Regions from separate parts of the Pantoea phyllosphaerae genome, predicted to be linked through region 1. Evidence: predicted binding sites of a transcription regulator. Region 1 holds the regulator's gene; each other region holds the start of a gene.
What was found. The regulator CRP, encoded in region 1, controls carbon source genes, mostly activating them, when cyclic AMP is high. The targets are predictions, from matches to a motif close to ATGTGANNNNNNTCACAT.
Positions count from the first base shown of each region.

Region 2: the regulator CRP is predicted to act here: its motif matches at 4,349-4,366, upstream of rbsD (D-ribose pyranase).
Region 3: the regulator CRP is predicted to act here: its motif matches at 1,282-1,299, upstream of udp (uridine phosphorylase).

Region 1 covers NZ_JBPFDE010000006.1:220,209-226,261, reverse strand. The annotation lists gene ACR6A7_RS10815 (hydrolase) at 1-930, shown strand, start outside; gene ACR6A7_RS10810 (YheU family protein) at 927-1,145, shown strand; gene ACR6A7_RS10805 (phosphoribulokinase) at 1,207-2,076, shown strand; gene ACR6A7_RS10800 (OsmC family protein) at 2,245-2,649, opposite strand; gene crp (cAMP-activated global transcriptional regulator CRP) at 2,950-3,582, shown strand; gene ACR6A7_RS10790 (YccS/YhfK family putative transporter) at 3,641-5,716, shown strand; gene argD (bifunctional acetylornithine/succinyldiaminopimelate transaminase) at 5,717-6,053, opposite strand, start outside.
Region 2 covers NZ_JBPFDE010000013.1:120,666-126,718, reverse strand. The annotation lists gene rbsK (ribokinase) at 1-399, opposite strand, end outside; gene rbsB (ribose ABC transporter substrate-binding protein RbsB) at 465-1,340, opposite strand; gene rbsC (ribose ABC transporter permease) at 1,367-2,338, opposite strand; gene rbsA (ribose ABC transporter ATP-binding protein RbsA) at 2,335-3,843, opposite strand; gene rbsD (D-ribose pyranase) at 3,851-4,270, opposite strand; gene ACR6A7_RS16835 (YgiW/YdeI family stress tolerance OB fold protein) at 4,441-4,836, opposite strand; gene qseB (quorum sensing response regulator transcription factor QseB) at 4,999-5,661, shown strand; gene qseC (quorum sensing histidine kinase QseC) at 5,658-6,053, shown strand, end outside.
Region 3 covers NZ_JBPFDE010000016.1:16,240-22,292, reverse strand. The annotation lists gene metE (5-methyltetrahydropteroyltriglutamate--homocysteine S-methyltransferase) at 1-225, shown strand, start outside; gene ACR6A7_RS18040 (dienelactone hydrolase family protein) at 281-1,108, opposite strand; gene udp (uridine phosphorylase) at 1,411-2,166, shown strand; gene ACR6A7_RS18030 (tetratricopeptide repeat protein) at 2,230-3,498, shown strand; gene rmuC (DNA recombination protein RmuC) at 3,595-5,094, shown strand; gene ubiE (bifunctional demethylmenaquinone methyltransferase/2-methoxy-6-polyprenyl-1,4-benzoquinol methylase UbiE) at 5,170-5,928, shown strand; gene ubiJ (ubiquinone biosynthesis protein UbiJ) at 5,941-6,053, shown strand, end outside.

The DNA.
Region 1 (6,053 bases):
CTGCAGACGGTGCTGCCGCGTCTGGTGCGCCGTCGCCTGCTGCTACGTCCGCACTGGCAGCGCCTCGACCTGCCGGACGGCGACTTCGTCGATCTCGCCTGGAGCGAAGAGCCGCAGCAGGCGAGCCATAAGCCGCGCGTGGTGCTGTTTCACGGCCTTGAAGGCAACTTCCATAGTCCTTACGCTCACGGGCTGATGCACGCCTGCCAGCGTCAGGGCTGGCTCGGCGTGGTGATGCACTTTCGCGGCTGCAGCGGCGAGCCGAATCGCCTGCATCGCATCTATCACTCCGGCGAAACCGAAGACGCCGCCTTTTTTCTGCGCTGGCTGAAAACGCGCTGGGGCGATGTGCCAACCGCTGCGGTGGGCGTCTCGCTCGGCGGCAATATGCTGGGCTGCCTGCTCGGCAGGCTGGGCGACGCCGCGCCGCTCGACGCCGGGGTCATCGTCTCGGCGCCGCTGCTGCTGGAGCCGTGCAGCCTGAAGCTGGAACAGGGCTTTTCACGCTTTTATCAGCGCTATCTGCTCGATCAGCTGAAAAAGAACGCCGAGCGCAAGCTGCGCGTCTGGCCGGGCACGCTGCCGGTGGATCTGTCGCAGCTCAGGGCGCTGCGTCGCCTGCGCGACTTTGACGACGCCATTACCGCCCGCGCCCACGGCTTTCTTGACGCGGGCGACTACTACCGTCGCGCCAGCGCCATGCCGCTGCTGAAAAATGTGCGCAAACCCTTGCTGATCATCCACGCGAAAGACGATCCTTTTATGACTGACGAGGTGATCCCACAGCCGGATCGGCTCTCAGCCAGTACCACCTATCAACTCACGCCCTATGGCGGACACGTTGGCTTTGTCGGCGGCACGCTGCGTCAACCGCAGATGTGGCTCGAGCAGCGTGTGCCGCAGTGGCTTACACAGTGGCTCTCATCATGATTATTCCCTGGCAACAGCTCGATCCCGATACCCTGACCAACCTGATTGAAGCCTTTGTGCTGCGTGAAGGCACCGACTATGGCGAGCAGGAGCGCAGCCTGGCGCAAAAGGTGGCGGACGTGCGCCGCCAGCTGGAGCGCGGCGACGTGGTGCTGGTCTGGTCGGAACTGCATGAAACCATCAACATCATGCCGCGCAGCGAATTCCGCGGCTGATGCGCCAACGCGCTTTTCGTGTTAACAATGCTCATCGCCCGACTTCACAGGGAGCTTTTCCATGTCAGCACGACACCCGATTATTGCGGTAACCGGCTCCAGCGGTGCCGGCACCACCACCACCAGCCTGGCGTTTCGTAAAATTTTCCAGCAGCTCAATCTGCACGCCGCCGAGCTGGAGGGCGACAGCTTCCACCGCTATACGCGGCCGGAAATGGATATGGCTATCCGCAAGGCGCGTGATTTAGGGCGCCACGTTAGCTATTTCGGCCCGGAAGCCAACGACTTTGGCCTGCTTGAACAGACCTTTATCGACTACGGCAATACGGGCAAAGGCCAGTCGCGCAAATATCTGCACACCTACGACGAAGCGGTGCCCTGGAATCAGGTGCCGGGCACGTTTACGCCGTGGCAGCCGCTGCCGGACAATACCGACGTGCTGTTTTACGAAGGGCTACACGGCGGCGTGGTGACGCAGCAGCATAACGTGGCGGAAAAAGTCGATCTGCTGGTGGGTGTGGTGCCGATCGTCAACCTGGAGTGGATCCAGAAGCTGGTGCGCGACACCAGCGAGCGCGGCCACTCGCGCGAGGCGGTGATGGACTCGGTGGTGCGCTCAATGGAGGATTACATTAACTTCATTACGCCGCAGTTTTCGCGCACCCATCTTAACTTCCAGCGCGTCCCGACCGTGGATACCTCCAATCCGTTCGCCGCGCGCGAAATCCCGTCGCTGGACGAGAGCTTCGTGGTCATTCACTTTCGCGGGCTGGAGAATATCGACTTCCCTTACCTGCTGGCGATGCTGCAGGGCTCCTTTATTTCGCATATCAATACGCTGGTGGTGCCGGGCGGCAAGATGGGGCTGGCGATGGAGCTGATTATGGCGCCGCTGGTGCAGCGGCTGATGGAAGGCAAACAGATCGCCTGACCAAACAATGAGTAGACGGCTCATAAGCGTAAAACGCGGGCGAGATGGGCAGAAGAGCAAAGCGTCCCGCGACAGGGATGTCGCGGGCCGAGCGAGCATGGATGCCTTGAGCGACGTTGCGATCGGCCCCTCTCACCCGCGTGAGCACCTTGCCAAAAAGTTTACGTTTTACAGCGCGACCACTTCGTAGCTGTGGGTCATCTCTACGCCCTTGCCCAGCATTAACGCCACCGAACAGTACTTCTCCGCCGAGAGATCCACCGCGCGCGCCACCGCTTTATCGCTCAGCGCCTTGCCGGTCACCACGAAATGCAGATTGATATGGGTAAACAGGCGCGGCGCCTCTTCACGACGCTCCGAGGTGAGTTTCACCTCGCAGTCCACCACATCGTTACGGCCTTTTTGCAAAATAGAGACCACGTCGATGGCGCTGCAGCCGCCCGCGGCCATCAGCACCATCTCCATCGGACTGGGCGCTTTATCGCCCGAGTTGCCGTCCATCAGGATCTGATGCCCTGACGACGACTCACCGAGAAAGGTTAATCCTTCGACCCACTTCACTCTTGCCTGCATGTTTCCACCTCAAGAATAGCCCGTTTGCCGCCAGAGTACGCGTTCGCCTGACAAACAGCAATCCAGAGTAATCCCCCCTCTGCTGAAGCGAGACAACAGAAGACAGTCGGCAAAAGCTGTGCTACAAACAGTGCTGAAAATAGTTCGTTCTGTTAAGGACGAAGACGGGACACATCAAGCGCCTGGCGCAAAATAAGGCCCGAATAATCTCCTTCAGGAGAAACGCTTGAAGCTTTCATCGCCTGGCAGGGATTAATCCCCCCGCGTTTTGGGCACGATTACAATAGAGGATAATAGCGAATGGTTCTCGGCAAACCGCAAACAGACCCTACACTCGAATGGTTCCTGTCCCATTGCCATATTCACAAATATCCATCCAAAAGTACGCTGATTCATCAGGGTGAGAAGGCTGAAACCCTCTACTACATCGTGAAAGGTTCCGTTGCGGTGCTGATCAAAGATGAAGAGGGCAAAGAGATGATCCTCTCTTACCTGAATCAGGGTGATTTTATCGGTGAGCTTGGCCTGTTTGAAGAAGGTCAGGAGCGCAGCGCCTGGGTACGTGCGAAAACCGCGTGCGAAGTAGCGGAAATTTCCTACAAGAAATTCCGCCAGCTTATCCAGGTGAATCCGGATATTTTAATGCGTCTCTCTTCGCAGATGGCGCGCCGTCTGCAGGTTACATCGGAAAAAGTGGGCAATTTAGCTTTCCTCGACGTGACCGGACGTATTGCACAAACCCTGCTTAACCTGGCGAAGCAGCCAGACGCCATGACGCATCCCGACGGCATGCAAATCAAAATTACTCGTCAGGAAATTGGCCAAATCGTTGGTTGCTCGCGCGAAACCGTGGGCCGCATTTTGAAAATGTTGGAAGACCAGAATCTGATTTCCGCACACGGCAAAACCATTGTCGTTTACGGCACCCGCTGATTTCCTCTCATACACGGCGTGATGTCACCGTTACGCCGCTACTGCTTTTAGTGAAGTGATGTGGCGCCGAATCATCTATCACCCCGAAGTTAACTATGCCCTGCGGCAGACGCTGGTGCTCTGCATTCCGGTGGCGCTCGGCTGGTTATTCGGCGATCTGCAAAAAGGGCTGCTCTTCTCTCTGGTTCCCGCCTGCTGCAACGTGGCGGGCCTGGATACGCCCCATAAACGCTTCTTCAAACGTCTGATCGTCGGCGGCTCGCTGTTCGCGCTCGGCAGCTTTCTCATCCAGCTATTAACCCTGAAAGGGGTACCGCTGCCTGCGGTGCTCTTTGCCCTGCCGCTGCTGCTGGGCGTCACCGGCGAAATCAGCCCGCTGCACGGCCGTCTGCTCTCCGGCACGCTGGTGGCGGCCATCTTTACCCTGAGCCTGATCGGCCGCATGCCAATCTATGTGCCACCGCTGCTCTATATCGGCGGCACGCTCTGGTACGGACTCTTTAACTGGTTCTGGTTCTGGCTCTGGAAAGAGCAGCCGATGCGCGAAACCCTGAGCCTGATCTACCGCGAGCTGGCGGACTACTGCGACGCGAAATATACCCTGCTGACCCAGCTTACCGACCCGGAAAAGGCGCTGCCGCCGCTGCTGGCGCGCCAGCAGAAAGCGGTCGATCTGATCAATACCTGTTATCAGCAGATGCATATGCTCTCCGCCAGCCGCGACAACAGCCATAAACGTCTGACGCGCGCGTTCCAGGTGGCGCTCGACCTGCAGGAGCATATCTCCGTCAGCCTGCATCAGCCGGAAGAGGTGCAGAAGCTGGTAGAGCGCAGCCATGCGGAAGCGGTGATCCGCTGGAACGCCAAAATCATCTCGGCGCGGCTGCGCGCGCTGGCCGACGCCATTCTCTACCATCAGTTGCCGAGTCGATTCGATATGGATAAGCCGCTCGGCGCGCTGGAGAAGATCGCCCGCCAGCATCCCGACAATCCCGTGGGCCACTTCTGCTCCTACCACTTCAGCCGCATCGCGCGCGTGCTGCGCACGCAAAAACCGCTCTATCAGCGTGACCTGATGACCGATCGCCAGCGCCGCCTGCCGCTGCTGCCCGCGCTGCGCAGCTATCTTTCGCTGAAGTCCGCCGCGCTGCGCACCGCGGCGCGCTTCGCCGTGATGCTGATGTTCGGCAGCGCGCTGGCGCTGCTGTTCGATATTCCCAAACCCTACTGGATCCTGATGACCATTATGTTCGTCAGCCAGAACGGCTACAGCGCCACGCGGGTGCGCATCCAGCACCGGGCGCTGGGTACCTTTGCCGGCCTGGCGATCGCCGCCGCCTCGCTGCGTTTCGCGGTGCCGGAATCGCTGGTGCTGCTGTTTATGCTGATAGTGACGCTGGTGAGTTATCTGGTGACGCGTAAATATTACGGCTGGTCGATGATCGGCTTTACCGTGACGGCGGTTTATTCGCTGCAGCTATTGTCGCTGAACGGCGCGCAGTTCTTGCTGCCGCGTCTGATGGACACGCTAATGGGCTGCCTGATCGCCTTCGGCGGTATGCTGTGGCTGTGGCCGCAGTGGCAAAGCGGGCTGCTGCGTCAAAACGCCCACGACGCGCTGGAAACCTATCAGGATGCGCTGCGGCTGCTGCTGGGGCCGGAGCAGGAGGCGAAGAAGCTGGCCTGGCAGCGCATGCAGGTCAATCAGGCGCATAACGCGCTCTTCAACTCGCTCAACCAGGCGATGCAGGAGCCGGGCTTCAACGCCCAGTACCTGAAAGATATGCGCCTGTGGGTGACGCACAGCCAGTTTATCGTCGAGCATATCAACGCCATGACCATCCTCGCCCGCGAGCACACCATGCTGACGCCGGACCTGGCGCAGCGCTATCTGCAGTCGTGTGAAGTGGCGCTGCAGCGCTGCCAGCAGCGGCTGGAGTATGACGGACCGGGATCGCAAACTAACGTGATGGCGGGCGTAGAGAACCTGGATGAAGGGCCGACGACGATTCTGGAGCAGCATGTGAAGCGCATTCTGGAGCATCTTAACGTGATGCATACCATCTCGTCGCTGGCGTGGAGCCAGCGGCCGCACCATGGCCGCTGGCTCATCAGACATTTGCGGAAAGGATAGTCAGGCGGTCAACGCGCGTTCTACCGCACGGGCGAAGCGCGCCATGCCCTCTTCGATATCGGTGGGCTCAATCACCAGCGACGGCGCGAAACGGATCACGTCGGTGCCCGCCACCAGCACCATCACGCCTTCCGCCGCGGCGGCGTTAAGGATGTCGCGCGCCTTACCGGCGTGCTGCGGCTTTAGCGCCGCGCCGATCAGCAGCCCTTTGCCGCGAATCTCCGAAAAGAGATCCCGCTTCGCGTCGAGCGCCTTTAGCGCGGCGACGAACTGCTCGCGACGCGCCTGAACGCCTTCCAGCACCTCCGGCGTATTGATCACGTCCAGCGCCGCTTCC
Region 2 (6,053 bases), on a different contig from region 1:
GACAATGACCTGCTGATGACGCGCCACGCAGTCAGGCGTTAACGCCGCGTTGGCGCCCGCGCAGATGCCGATGCTGTTTTCGCCTTCGCCGTTGACGAAAATCATCGCCACGCCGGTGGGTTCGCCGCTCACGGTCTCAACCGCGGCGGTATCAACGCGGTCCCGCGCCAGCTGCGCGCGAATACGCTCGCCGATAGCGTCATCGCCCAGGCAGGCGATAAAGGCGATATCTGCGCCAGCTCGCCCGGCGGCGACCGCCTGGTTCGCCCCTTTGCCGCCAAACGCAACGGTATACTGCTCCCCGATCACCGTTTCGCCGGGACGAGGAAAGTGCGTCAGGTTAAGAATATGGTCAGCATTAATGCTGCCGAGAACGGCCAGTTTTGCGCTTTTGCTCATAGGGTGTGATCCAGAAAGAGTGCGCCACCGGTTAAAGGTGGCGCATTGCCCTGCTTTTCTTTGAGTTATTTGGTGACCAGTTTCAGGTCAACGGGATTGATGGCCTGCACTTTTTCACCTTTCAGCACTTTATCGGCGGTATCGACGCCAATCATGCCGATCTTGTCCGGCATCTGAGCGACTGTTGCCGCCAGTTTGCCACCTTCGACCGCTTTCACGCCGTCGGCGGTGCCGTCAAAGCCGACTACCACGACATCAGATTTCCCGGCAGTTTGCAATGCACGTAACGCGCCAAGCGCCATTTCATCATTTTGCGCAAAGACCGCCTGCACATCCGGATGCGCCTGCAGCAGGTTCTGCATCACGTTCAGGCCCTTAGTGCGATCGAAGTCCGCTGGCTGGCTCGCCAGCACCTGGAATTTATGCGCATCCGAGGCCTGTTTAAAGCCTTCGCCACGCTCACGCGCCGCAGAGGTACCGGCAATACCCTGCAGTTCAATAATTTTGGCATTGTCGCCCAGACGCTTCGCGATATAGTCGCCCGCCATTTTGCCGCCGAAACGGTTATCGGAGGCGACATGGCTCACCACTTTGCCCTGCGCCGCGACGCGGTCCAGGGTGATCACCGGGATATTGGCCTGGTTAGCCATTTTCACCGCGTTGCCGACCGCATCGGAATCAGTTGGGTTGATCAGCAGCAGTTTGGCGCCGCGCACGGTCAGATCCTGCACGTTAGCCAGCTCTTTCGCCGGGTTGTTTTGCGAATCCAGCACGACCAGGTTGTAGCCCAGTTTATCGGCCTCTTTCTGCGCGCCCTCTTTCAGCGAGACAAAGAAGGGGTTATTCAGCGTCGACACCACCAGCGCGATGGTATCTTTCGCCACTGCGCTGGCGCTTAATGTCGCGCCGAGGATCACAGCCAGTGCGGTCAACTTTTTCATCATTTCATCCTGTGTAAAGGTCAGAGTTATTTACTGCTTTTGTTATCCACCAGTACCGCCAGCAGGATTACCACCGCTTTTACGATCATCTGGTAGTAGGAAGAGACGCCCATCAGGTTCAGGCCGTTATTCAGGAAGCCCAGGATCAGCGCGCCAATCAGGGTGCCCATAATGCGCCCTTTGCCGCCCGCCAGGCTGGTGCCGCCCAGCACCACCGCCGCAATCGCGTCCAGCTCATAGCCGGTACCCGCCGTCGGCTGCGCCGAAGAGAGGCGTGCAACTTCGATGGTGCCTGCCAGCGCCGCCAGCATGCCGCTCAGGGCGTAGACGATCACTTTTACGCGGTTAACGTTAATGCCGGAGAGGCGCGTTGCCGCTTCGTTGCCGCCCAGCGCGTAGATGTAACGACCAAGGCGCGTGTGATGCAGCATGTACCAGGCAAGCAGGAAAACGACGGCCATCAGCCACACCGGCGTCGGGATCCCCAGCGGGCGGCCAATGCCGAACCAGCCGAAGAGATCGGCGTTGTCGTTGAAGCCGGTATTAATCGGGCTGCCGTCGGTGTAGACCATGGTGACGCCGCGCAGCAGCAGCATCATCACCAGCGTGGCGATAAAGGCCTGCACCTTGCCGCGCGCCACGATAGTGCCTGTGACGGCGCCGATCGCCGCTCCCAGCGCCAGCGCACCCGCGACAGCCACCAGCGCGTTGACCTCTATGCCCACCAGCGAGGCGGCCACCGCGCCCGTCAGCGCCAGCAGCGATCCCACCGAGAGATCGATGCCGGAGGTGAGGATCACCAGCGTCATGCCGACCGCCATAATGGCGTTGACCGAGGTCTGCTGCAGAATATTGAACAGGTTCGCGACGGTGAAAAAGTTAGGGCTCTGGCTCGCCACCACCGCGATCAGCACGATGAGCGCAATCAGCGATTTTTGCTCCATCAGCCAGGCTTTGCTGAACCAGCGACGGCTGGACGGTAAGGTTTGGGTGCTCATACAACTAAATCCTCGCTGTGTTGCTTGCCTACGGCTGCCGCCATTAAAGATTCCTGCGTCGCCTGCTCGCGGGTAAATTCGCCGCCGGAACGGCCTTCATGCATCACCAGGATGCGGTCGCTCATGCCAAGCACCTCCGGCATCTCCGATGAGACGAGAATGATGCTTAGCCCTTCGGCCTTGAACTGATTAATAAGCTGGTAAATCTCTTTCTTCGCCCCGACGTCGACGCCACGCGTCGGTTCGTCAAGGATCAGCACGTTGGGACGCGTCATCAGCCCGCGCGCGATAGCCACTTTCTGCTGATTGCCGCCGGAGAGCAGGCCAATTGCCTGCTCCATTGACGGCGTTTTGATATTGAAAAGACGGATAAAATCGCCCACCGCCAGCTGCTCAGCGGCGTGTTTCAGCGTGCAGCTGCCGTTGCTGAAGTAACGCAGCGCCGTCAGCGACATGTTCTCTTTTACCGACATGCCCAGTACCAGCCCGTCGCGCTTGCGATCCTCGGAGATATAGACAATGCCGCTGGCCAGACCATCCTGCGGCGCGCGCGTTACCACTTCGCGGCCGTCGAGCCAGACGCGGCCTTTGCTGCGCGGCAGGGCGCCGTAAAGCAGCTTCATCAGCTCGGTGCGTCCGGCCCCCATCAGCCCGGAAACGCCCAGGATCTCGCCTTTGCGCAGCGTAAAGCTGACCTCATGCACGCCCGGTCCGCTGAGGTTCTCAACCTTGAGGCGAATCTCTCCCGGCGCCTGCTCGAGGCGTGGGTATTGATCTTCCAGCTTGCGCCCGACCATCATCTCGATCAGGCTCTCTTCGCTGAGCTCATTCACCGGACGTTCGGCAATAAACTGGCCGTCGCGGAAAACCGTCACGTCGTCGCAAATCTCGAAGATCTCTTTCATGCGGTGGGAGATATAGACAATGCCGCAGCCCTGCGCCTTCAGCTCGTTGATGACGCGAAACAGCGACAGCGTTTCGGTATCGGTCAGCGCGTCGGTCGGCTCATCCATAATGATCACCTGCGACTTAAAGCTCAGGACTTTGGCGATCTCCACCATCTGCTGATCGCCGATCGAAAGATCGCCCACCAGCTTGTGGCTGTTGAAACGCAGGTTGAGACGCTTCAGCAGCGCGTCCGCCTCGGCGTACATCCGTTTCCAGTCAATACGGCCGAAACGGTTGACGAACTCGCGTCCCAGAAAAATGTTCTCCGCTACGGTCAGCTGCGGAATGAGGTTTAGTTCCTGATGAATAATGCCGATACCCGCTTCCTGCGACGCTTTCGGGCCGCTGAAGGTGGTCTCTTCACCCAGCCAGCGCAGCGAACCCGCATCGCGGCTGTAGATGCCGGTCAGCACCTTCATCATGGTGGATTTGCCGGCGCCGTTCTCGCCTACCAGCGCCATCACGCGTCCTGGGTAGACCGCCAGCGACGCGCTCTTTAACGCCTTTACGCCGGGAAAGGATTTCTCAATCCCCTGGAGCTGTAATAAGGGTTGCATAACGGCCTCAGAAGGTGACGCCAGCGCTCAGGATGACATTCGCAAACGGAGAGCACTCTCCGCTGCGAATGACCGCCTGACTGCGTTGAGTCTGTTGTTTGAACTGTTCATGACTGGTGTAACGTACTGCAATCTTGTTTCCCTGGTGCTGTTGCAAGGCTTCGAGCACGGCGAGAAGCTCGCTATGGAGCTGCGGATTATGCTGCTTAATCTCTTCCGCAATCAGGGCGCTTTCCACCTGCATCTCCAGCGTGACGGCTTTTACCACCTGCATAAAATCGGGCGTGCCCGGCGTCAGCGCCAGATCGATGCGCTGCGGCCCTGCCGGGATCGGCAAGCCGGCATCGGCAATGGTCAGCGTATCCGTATGGCCCAGGCGGGCAATCAGGTAAGAGATTTCAGCGTTTAACAGGCGACCTTTTTTCATTTTCTGCTCCAGAGCGAAACGTTTCGCTGACGGCAGTGTATGAAATGGCGGCGGTAACTCAACGGGGGAAATCGAGAAGTGTGATCGTTATCGAAACGTTTCGCTCGCGCGCAGGCCAATTTGGCTTAGGCGATAAAAAGGGCCGCTGAAGCGGCCCGGCAGGGAAGGCGTTACGGCGCTTTACGCACCTGCTTAACGTCAAGTTCAATGCTGTTGAAATCTTTGTCCAGCTCCCCCGTCAGCTCAACGCGATCTTTCGGCGTAATGGTCAAACCCTCCCAGCGCTTGTGGTCGATCTCGACTTTCATGGTGCCGGTGGCGTCGCGAAACAGATAATCTTCGTCGCCGATCTGTTTCTCCAGCTGACCGCGCACGGTAATCCAGCTGTCGTCTTTCATCTCTTCCGCCTGCTTGACGGTCACCACGCTGCTCTGGTCATTCTGAAAACCTCCCTGTTTCGCCTGAACGGCAGGCGCATTCGCATCGACAAATCCGCCTTGCGGCGCGGCAAAGACCGGTGCAGTGGTCAGCGCCAGGATAGCTAAGAGTGCGGCATGCTTTTTCATATTTTCACCTCGTTTCCATGAATGTGTGTTTTGTACGCTGCTAATTAAAACACGGAGTTCTTAACAGGATCTTAAGAGGTAAAAATAAGCGAAAAGTAGCGATATCACCTGTACAAGCAGCGTTCTCCTTCGTATAAAGCCTTTGCGGACACAGGAGGGAAAATGCGTATTTTACTGATTGAGGATGACCGGCTGATTGGCGATGGCATCAAGGCTGGCCTGGGAAAATTAGGTTTCAGCGTCGACTGGTTTGTTTCCGGCGATGAGGGGTTTGCCGCGCTGCATGCCGCCCCCTGGGATGCGGTCATCCTCGATCTCTCGCTGCCGCAGCGCGACGGGCTGGAAATTCTGCGCGACTGGCGACAGCAGGGCGCGGACGTGCCGGTGCTGATCCTGACCGCCCGCGACGCCCTCGATCAGCGCGTAGAGGGGTTGCAGCTGGGGGCAGACGACTATCTCTGTAAACCCTTCGCTCTGACAGAGGTCGCCGCACGACTACAGGCGCTTATCCGGCGTCGCCACGGCCAGCTACAGCCGGAACTGCGTCACGGTAACGTCATAATGCAACCTGCCAGCCATAGCGTGACCCTGGATGGCGAGGTCGTTACGCTCAAAAGCCGGGAGCTGGCGCTGCTGGAGCTGTTTTTACGCCATCCTGGCCGCGTGCTGACGCGTGCGCAGCTGGAAGAGAAGCTCTACAGCTGGGATGCCGACGTCTCCAGCAACGCAGTGGAAGTGCATATTCATCACCTGCGTAAAAAGCTCGGCGCGACTTTTATCCGCACCGTGCACGGCGTCGGCTATATGCTGGGAGAGCCGCAATGAGCTTGTTTCTCCGGCTTGGGGTCGGCTTTGTGCTGCTGCTTGGCCTCTGCTGGGGCAGCGCCAGCCTGAGCGCCTGGCTACAGACGCGCGATACCATTAACGAACTGTTCGACACCCAGCAGCTGCTGTTCGCCAAACGCCTGATGGCGCTTGACCTCACCGCGCCCGCTGACGCTACGCTGCCTAAAAACAAGGCGCTGCTGCGCCACCATCGCGGCGATCAGGATGACGACGCGCTCGCCTTTGCTATTTTCACCCGAGACGGCAGGCCGGTGCTGAACGACGGCGAAAACGGCAGAATGCTCCCGTTCGACGCCGAGGCGCAGGGATTTCACGACGGGCGGTTAATCGACGACGATGACGACTGGCGCTTTGTCTGGCTGACGACGCCG
Region 3 (6,053 bases), on a different contig from region 1:
AACGAAATCGGCCCCGGCGTTTACGATATTCATTCGCCGAACGTGCCGAGCGTCGAGTGGATGGAGAATCTGCTGCGTAAAGCCGCGCAGTGCATCCCGGAAGCGCGTCTGTGGGTCAACCCAGATTGCGGCCTGAAAACGCGCGGCTGGACGGAAACCCGTCAGGCGCTGGCGAACATGGTCGAGGCGGCGAAGAGACTGCGCGGCGAAAACGCCGGAGTGTAAGGTGTTGCTGCTGAGGATGGGGCGCTGCGGCGCCCCTTTTTTATTGCGTGCGTCATCAGGCGACGCCGAACTGCTTAAACCACGTCAGCATGCGCGCCCAGCCATCCTGCGCCGATTCGGCGTGATAGCTCGGACGATAGTCGGCGTTGAAGGCGTGGCCCGCATCGGGATAGACGACGATCTCCGCTTTGGCGTTAGCGGCGTGCAGCGCCTGACGCATCTGCTCCACGCTCTCGAGCGGAATGCCATCGTCCTGGCCGCCGTAGAGGCCCAGCACCGGCGCGCCGAGATCCACGGCGATATCGATCGGATGCTTCTGCTGCTTCATGGTTTTCTCGCCGATGAGGCGACCATACCAGGCGACGGCAGCGCGCAGCTGCGGATTGTGCGCGGCATAAAGCCAGCTGATGCGACCGCCCCAGCAGAAGCCGGTAATGCCCATGCGGCGAATATCGCCGCCGTTGCGGCCGGCCCAGTTGGCGGCATGGTCGAGATCGGAGAGCACCTGGCTGTCCGGCACTTTGCTGACCAGCTCGCTGAACAGGGTGGGGATATCGTTATAATCGTTCGGATCGCCTTCGCGGAAATAGAGTTCCGGCGCCACGGCCAGATAGCCCTCCAGCGCCAGCCGACGGCAGATATCACGGATATGCTCGTGCACGCCAAAGATCTCCTGCACCACCAGCACTACCGGCAGCGGACCGTTCGCCTCTTTCGGTCTGGCGTAGTAAGCGGGCATATTTTCGCCCTGGCTCGGCACTGAGGTTTCGCCTGCCTGGATATCCGGGCTGTCGGTGTGAATCGTGGTTGAGGCGGTCGGCTGGACTGCAGGTGCAAAGCCGCCCGTCGATGATTTTTGTGCCATATTGTCTTCGGTTTTCATTTTTTTCTCCGTGCTGGCAGTAGCGCAATCACGTAACTATAGCCTGGCCAGATGACGCCTGGACCAGAGACCGGGTACAGAGTAGGGAGCAAGCAAAAACACTCTCCTCTTTAACATTGCTGCGAAGCCCGACGCACACAGCTTGTAGCAATGGCGTTCTGAATGGCTTGGTTATGTGACTCAGATCTCATTGCTTTCTATGTAAAATGTAACTTTCATTTTTGATAGTGACTGTTATCACACAAATTTGCGCTGCGCTGACGTAGAGTGGCGCGCTTCACTTCCCTGTTCAGGAGTTTGCTATGTCTGACGTTTTCCACCTTGGCCTGACCAAAGCCGATCTGCAGGGCGCGACCCTGGCAATCGTTCCCGGCGATCCGGAGCGCGTAAAGAAAATTGCCGGACTGATGGCGGATGCCCAGCCGCTGGCGTCGCACCGGGAGTTCACTTCCTGGCTGGCGAAGCTGGACGGTAAGCCAGTGGTAGTCTGCTCCACCGGTATCGGCGGCCCGTCAACCTCTATCGCAGTAGAGGAGCTGGCGCAGCTTGGCGTGCGCACCTTCCTGCGCGTCGGCACCACCGGTGCTATTCAGCCGCACATTAACGTCGGCGACGTGCTGGTGACTACCGGCGCGGTGCGCCTCGACGGTGCCAGCCAGCACTTCGCGCCGCTGGAATTTCCCGCCGTAGCGGATTTTGCCTGCACCACCGCGCTGGTCGCGGCGGCAGAAGCGAGCGGCGCGACCACCCATATCGGCGTAACCGCATCGTCTGACACCTTCTATCCAGGCCAGGAGCGTTACGACACCTTCTCCGGCCGCGTGGTCAGCCGCTTCCAGAACTCAATGAAGGAGTGGCAGCAGATGGGCGTGCTTAACTATGAGATGGAATCTGCGACGCTGCTGACGATGTGCGCCAGCCAGGGGCTGCGCGCGGGCATGGTGGCGGGCGTCATCGTCAACCGTACCCAGAAAGAGATCCCGGATGCGGCCGCCATGAAGCAAACCGAGAGCGATGCGGTAAAAATTGTGGTCGAAGCGGCGCGCCGTTTGTTATAACGCTTTCAGGCAGCGCTTCTGCGCGCTGCCGTTGCTCTTTACAGCAAAAGCGAGGATTGCCCGATGCGCCACACGCCGCCACGACACAAATCCGCCTTAACTGCTTCTCCCGCCGCCATGCAGGCGCGCCTTGAAAATGCCGCCGCCCGCTTTCGCCAGCATATGGCGCAGCAGGATTACGCCGCCGCCGCCAGCTGCTGCGAAGAGGTACTGCGCATCATGCCAAATCAGATGCAGGTACTGAGCGACTATGCGCTCTGCTTGATGCGGCTTGGCCACTACAGCAAATCTTACCGCGTCTATCAGAAAATCTATCAGGCGCCGCCTGCGGTGCGCGCCACCGCTTCGGAAACCTGGCTGGACGGGCTGGCGGAGCTGTGCGGCTGGATGGGCAAGCGAGAGGCGCTGGCGAAATATGGCCTGGAAGCGCTGAACGGCGCAGACGCGCGTTTTCGCCAGGGGCAGCGTTATCCCTTCCCGGCGGCGCGGCCGGAACCGATCGATCTGACGAAACCCGAACAGAACGCGATCGCCTTCAGCCTCTATGGCGGTCAGCCGCGCTACTGCGAAACGCTGATTAAAAACGTTGAGGTCGCGCAGCAACTCTATCCCGGCTGGCGCTGCCGCATTTATCTCGATCAGAGCGTGCCGCAGCATGTGTGGCAGCGTCTCAATCAGCCGCACGTGGACCTGGTCGATATGTCGCAGGAAAAGGCGATCTACCCGACGCTGTGGCGTTTTCTGGTGATGGACGATCCCGGCGTCAAACGCTTTATTATCCGTGACGCCGACTCGCTGCTGTCGGAGCGCGAAGCGGCGGCGGTCGACGCCTGGCTCGCCTCGCCGTACTGGTTCCACCATATGCGCGACTACTTTTCCCATACCGAGCTGCTGCTGGCGGGCATGTGGGGCGGCTGTAACGGCGTCTTCAGCAAGATGGCACAGGCGATGCGCGACTTTATCGCCCGCTACAGCGGCAGCGCGCGCTTTACCGATCAATATTTCCTGAAGGCGGCGCTGTGGCCGACGGTGCGCGAAAGCCTGCTGAGCCACGATGAGATTTTCCGTTTTCATCAGGCTCAGCCCTGGCCGCCGCACGCGCCGGTGCGCTGGCGCATGGAGAAATTCCACGTTGGCAGCAACGCCGGCTTTGCCAGCATGGCGGGCAAGGCGACGGTGAAAGAGGGAGAGACGCAGTCCGTGGCGTTCACCTGGGGCGGCAACGTCTTTGTCTATCCGGCGCGGGTAAAAGGGGATGAATGGCTGATGCCGATGCCCTTTTTCCTTACCGACGCATGGAAAGCGGGCGAGCTGCAGGTCAAAGCGCTATAGCGCCTGCCGTGGGGGTGAAAACCGCCCGAAAATAGTCTGGACATTCATACAGGCCGACTTTACCTTTTCCCGAGCAATGCGCGTCGCGAGGGAACCATGGATCAGCAGATTATTATTAGCGCCTGTCTGGCGCTCGCCGGACTGGGTATCGGCTGGATGCTGGCGCAGCTGCGCGCTGGCCATCAGGCCGCCAGCTTTGCCACCGAGCGGCGTTTGCAGCAGGAGGCGCAGCAGCGTCAGCAGCAGCAGCTTGAACAGCTCCAGCAACAGCTGCAGCAGCGTGAACAGGAGCTGCGCCAGCTGCACGGCGCGCTGAGCGGCGCGCAGGAGCGGCTGCAACAGCTCGACTACTGGCGCGGCGAATGCGAACAGCTTAACCGCGAGCTGCGTAACCAGCTAGAGGTCAACAGCGCGCAGGAGGCCGAGCTGCGCGAGGTAACCATCCGCCTTGAAGAGACGCGCTTCGCCGCCGAAGAGAAGCAGCGCCTGCTCACCAGCAGCGAGCAGCGCCTCAGCGCGCAGTTCGAAAATCTTGCCAACCGCATCTTCGAAAACAGCGGCCGCCGCGTCGACGAGCAGAACCGCCAGAGCCTGAACAGCCTGATCGGCCCGCTGCGCGAACAGCTGGACGGGTTTCGCCGCCAGGTGCATGACAGCTTCGGCCAGGAGGCGCGTGAGCGTCACACGCTGGCGCACGAAATCCGCCAGCTGCAGCAGCTGAATGCGCAGATGGCGCAGGAGGCGATCAACCTCACCAGGGCGCTGAAAGGCGACAACAAGATTCAGGGCAACTGGGGCGAAGTGGTGCTGAGCCGCGTGCTGGAAGCGTCAGGCCTGCGCGAAGGCCATGAGTATCAGACGCAGGTCAGTTTGCAGTCGGAACAGCAGGGCAGAATGCAACCGGATGTGATCGTGCGGCTGCCGCAGGGCAAAGATGTGGTGGTTGACGCCAAGATGACGCTGGTGGCCTATGAGCGCTACTTCAACGCGGAAGATGAAGTGACGCGCGAGCAGGCGCTTCAGGAGCATGTCGCCGCTGTGCGCAGTCATATTCGGCTGCTGGGCCGTAAAGATTATCAACAACTGGCCGGTTTACGCTCGCTCGATTATGTGTTGATGTTCATTCCGGTCGAGCCAGCCTTTCTACTGGCGATCGATCGTCAGCCAGAGCTGATCAGCGAGGCGCTGCAGCAGAACATTATGCTGGTGAGCCCGACAACGCTGCTGGTGGCGCTGCGCACCATTAACAACCTGTGGCGCTATGAGCATCAGAGCCGCAACGCGCAGCGCATCGCCGATCGCGCGGCGCGGCTTTACGACAAGATGCGGCTGTTCGTCGATGATATGAGCGGCATCGGCCATAATCTGGATAAGGCGCACAACAGCTACCGCGAGGCGATGAAAAAGCTGGCGGAAGGGCGCGGCAACCTGATCGCGCAGAGCGAGGCGTTTAAATCCCTGGGCGTTGAAGTTAAACGCTCAATCAATCCGCAGTTAGTCGAGCAGGCGATGCCGGAAAAGGCATGGGATGACCATGAGGCGCCAGACGACGTTGCTGAAAGCCTGGAGACGCGTGTGAGGCGGCTCCACGAATAAGCGGGTCGTTGCGTGCCTGACTACCCTGACTCTGATACACTTCGGGAAGTATTGTTTGTGGAACAGGTAAAACCGATGGCAGATGAATCACAGCAGGAAACTACCCATTTTGGCTTTCAGACGGTCGCCAAAAGCGAAAAAGCTGACAAAGTCGCGGACGTGTTTCACTCCGTAGCGGCGAAATATGACCTGATGAACGATCTGATGTCCTTTGGCATCCATCGCATCTGGAAGCGTTTTACCATCGACAGCAGCGGCGTGCGTCGCGGTCAGCGCGTGCTCGATCTGGCAGGCGGCACCGGCGATTTGACGGCGAAGTTTTCCCGTCTGGTCGGCGACACCGGCCAGGTGGTGCTGGCGGACATCAACAGCTCCATGCTGAAAATGGGCCGCGACAAGCTGCGCAATCTCGGCGTAGTCGGCAACGTCAGCTATGTGCAGGCCAATGCCGAAGCGCTGCCCTTCCCGGATAACTATTTCGACTGCATCACCATCTCTTTCGGCCTGCGCAACGTGACCGACAAAGAGAAGGCGCTGGCGTCAATGTTCCGCGTGCTTAAGCCAGGCGGACGCCTGCTGGTGCTGGAGTTCTCTAAACCAGTGCTCGATCCTCTCAGCAAAGCCTACGACGCCTATTCGTTCCATATTCTGCCGCGCGTCGGTCAGCTGGTGGCGCAGGACGCCGAAAGCTACCGCTATCTGGCAGAGTCGATCCGCATGCATCCCGATCAGGAGACCCTGAAGGCGATGATGAACGACGCCGGATTCGAGAACACCACTTATTCCAACATGACCGGCGGCATCGTCGCGCTGCATCGTGGATTTAAGTTTTAACCGGATATGGTGATGCGCTTGACGCCCTTGATTACCGCCGGTCTTGAGACCGCGCTAAACCGCATGCTCTATCGCGATCGCGGCCTGAAAGCCGCACGTCAGCGCCTGGCAGGACAGGTGCTGAC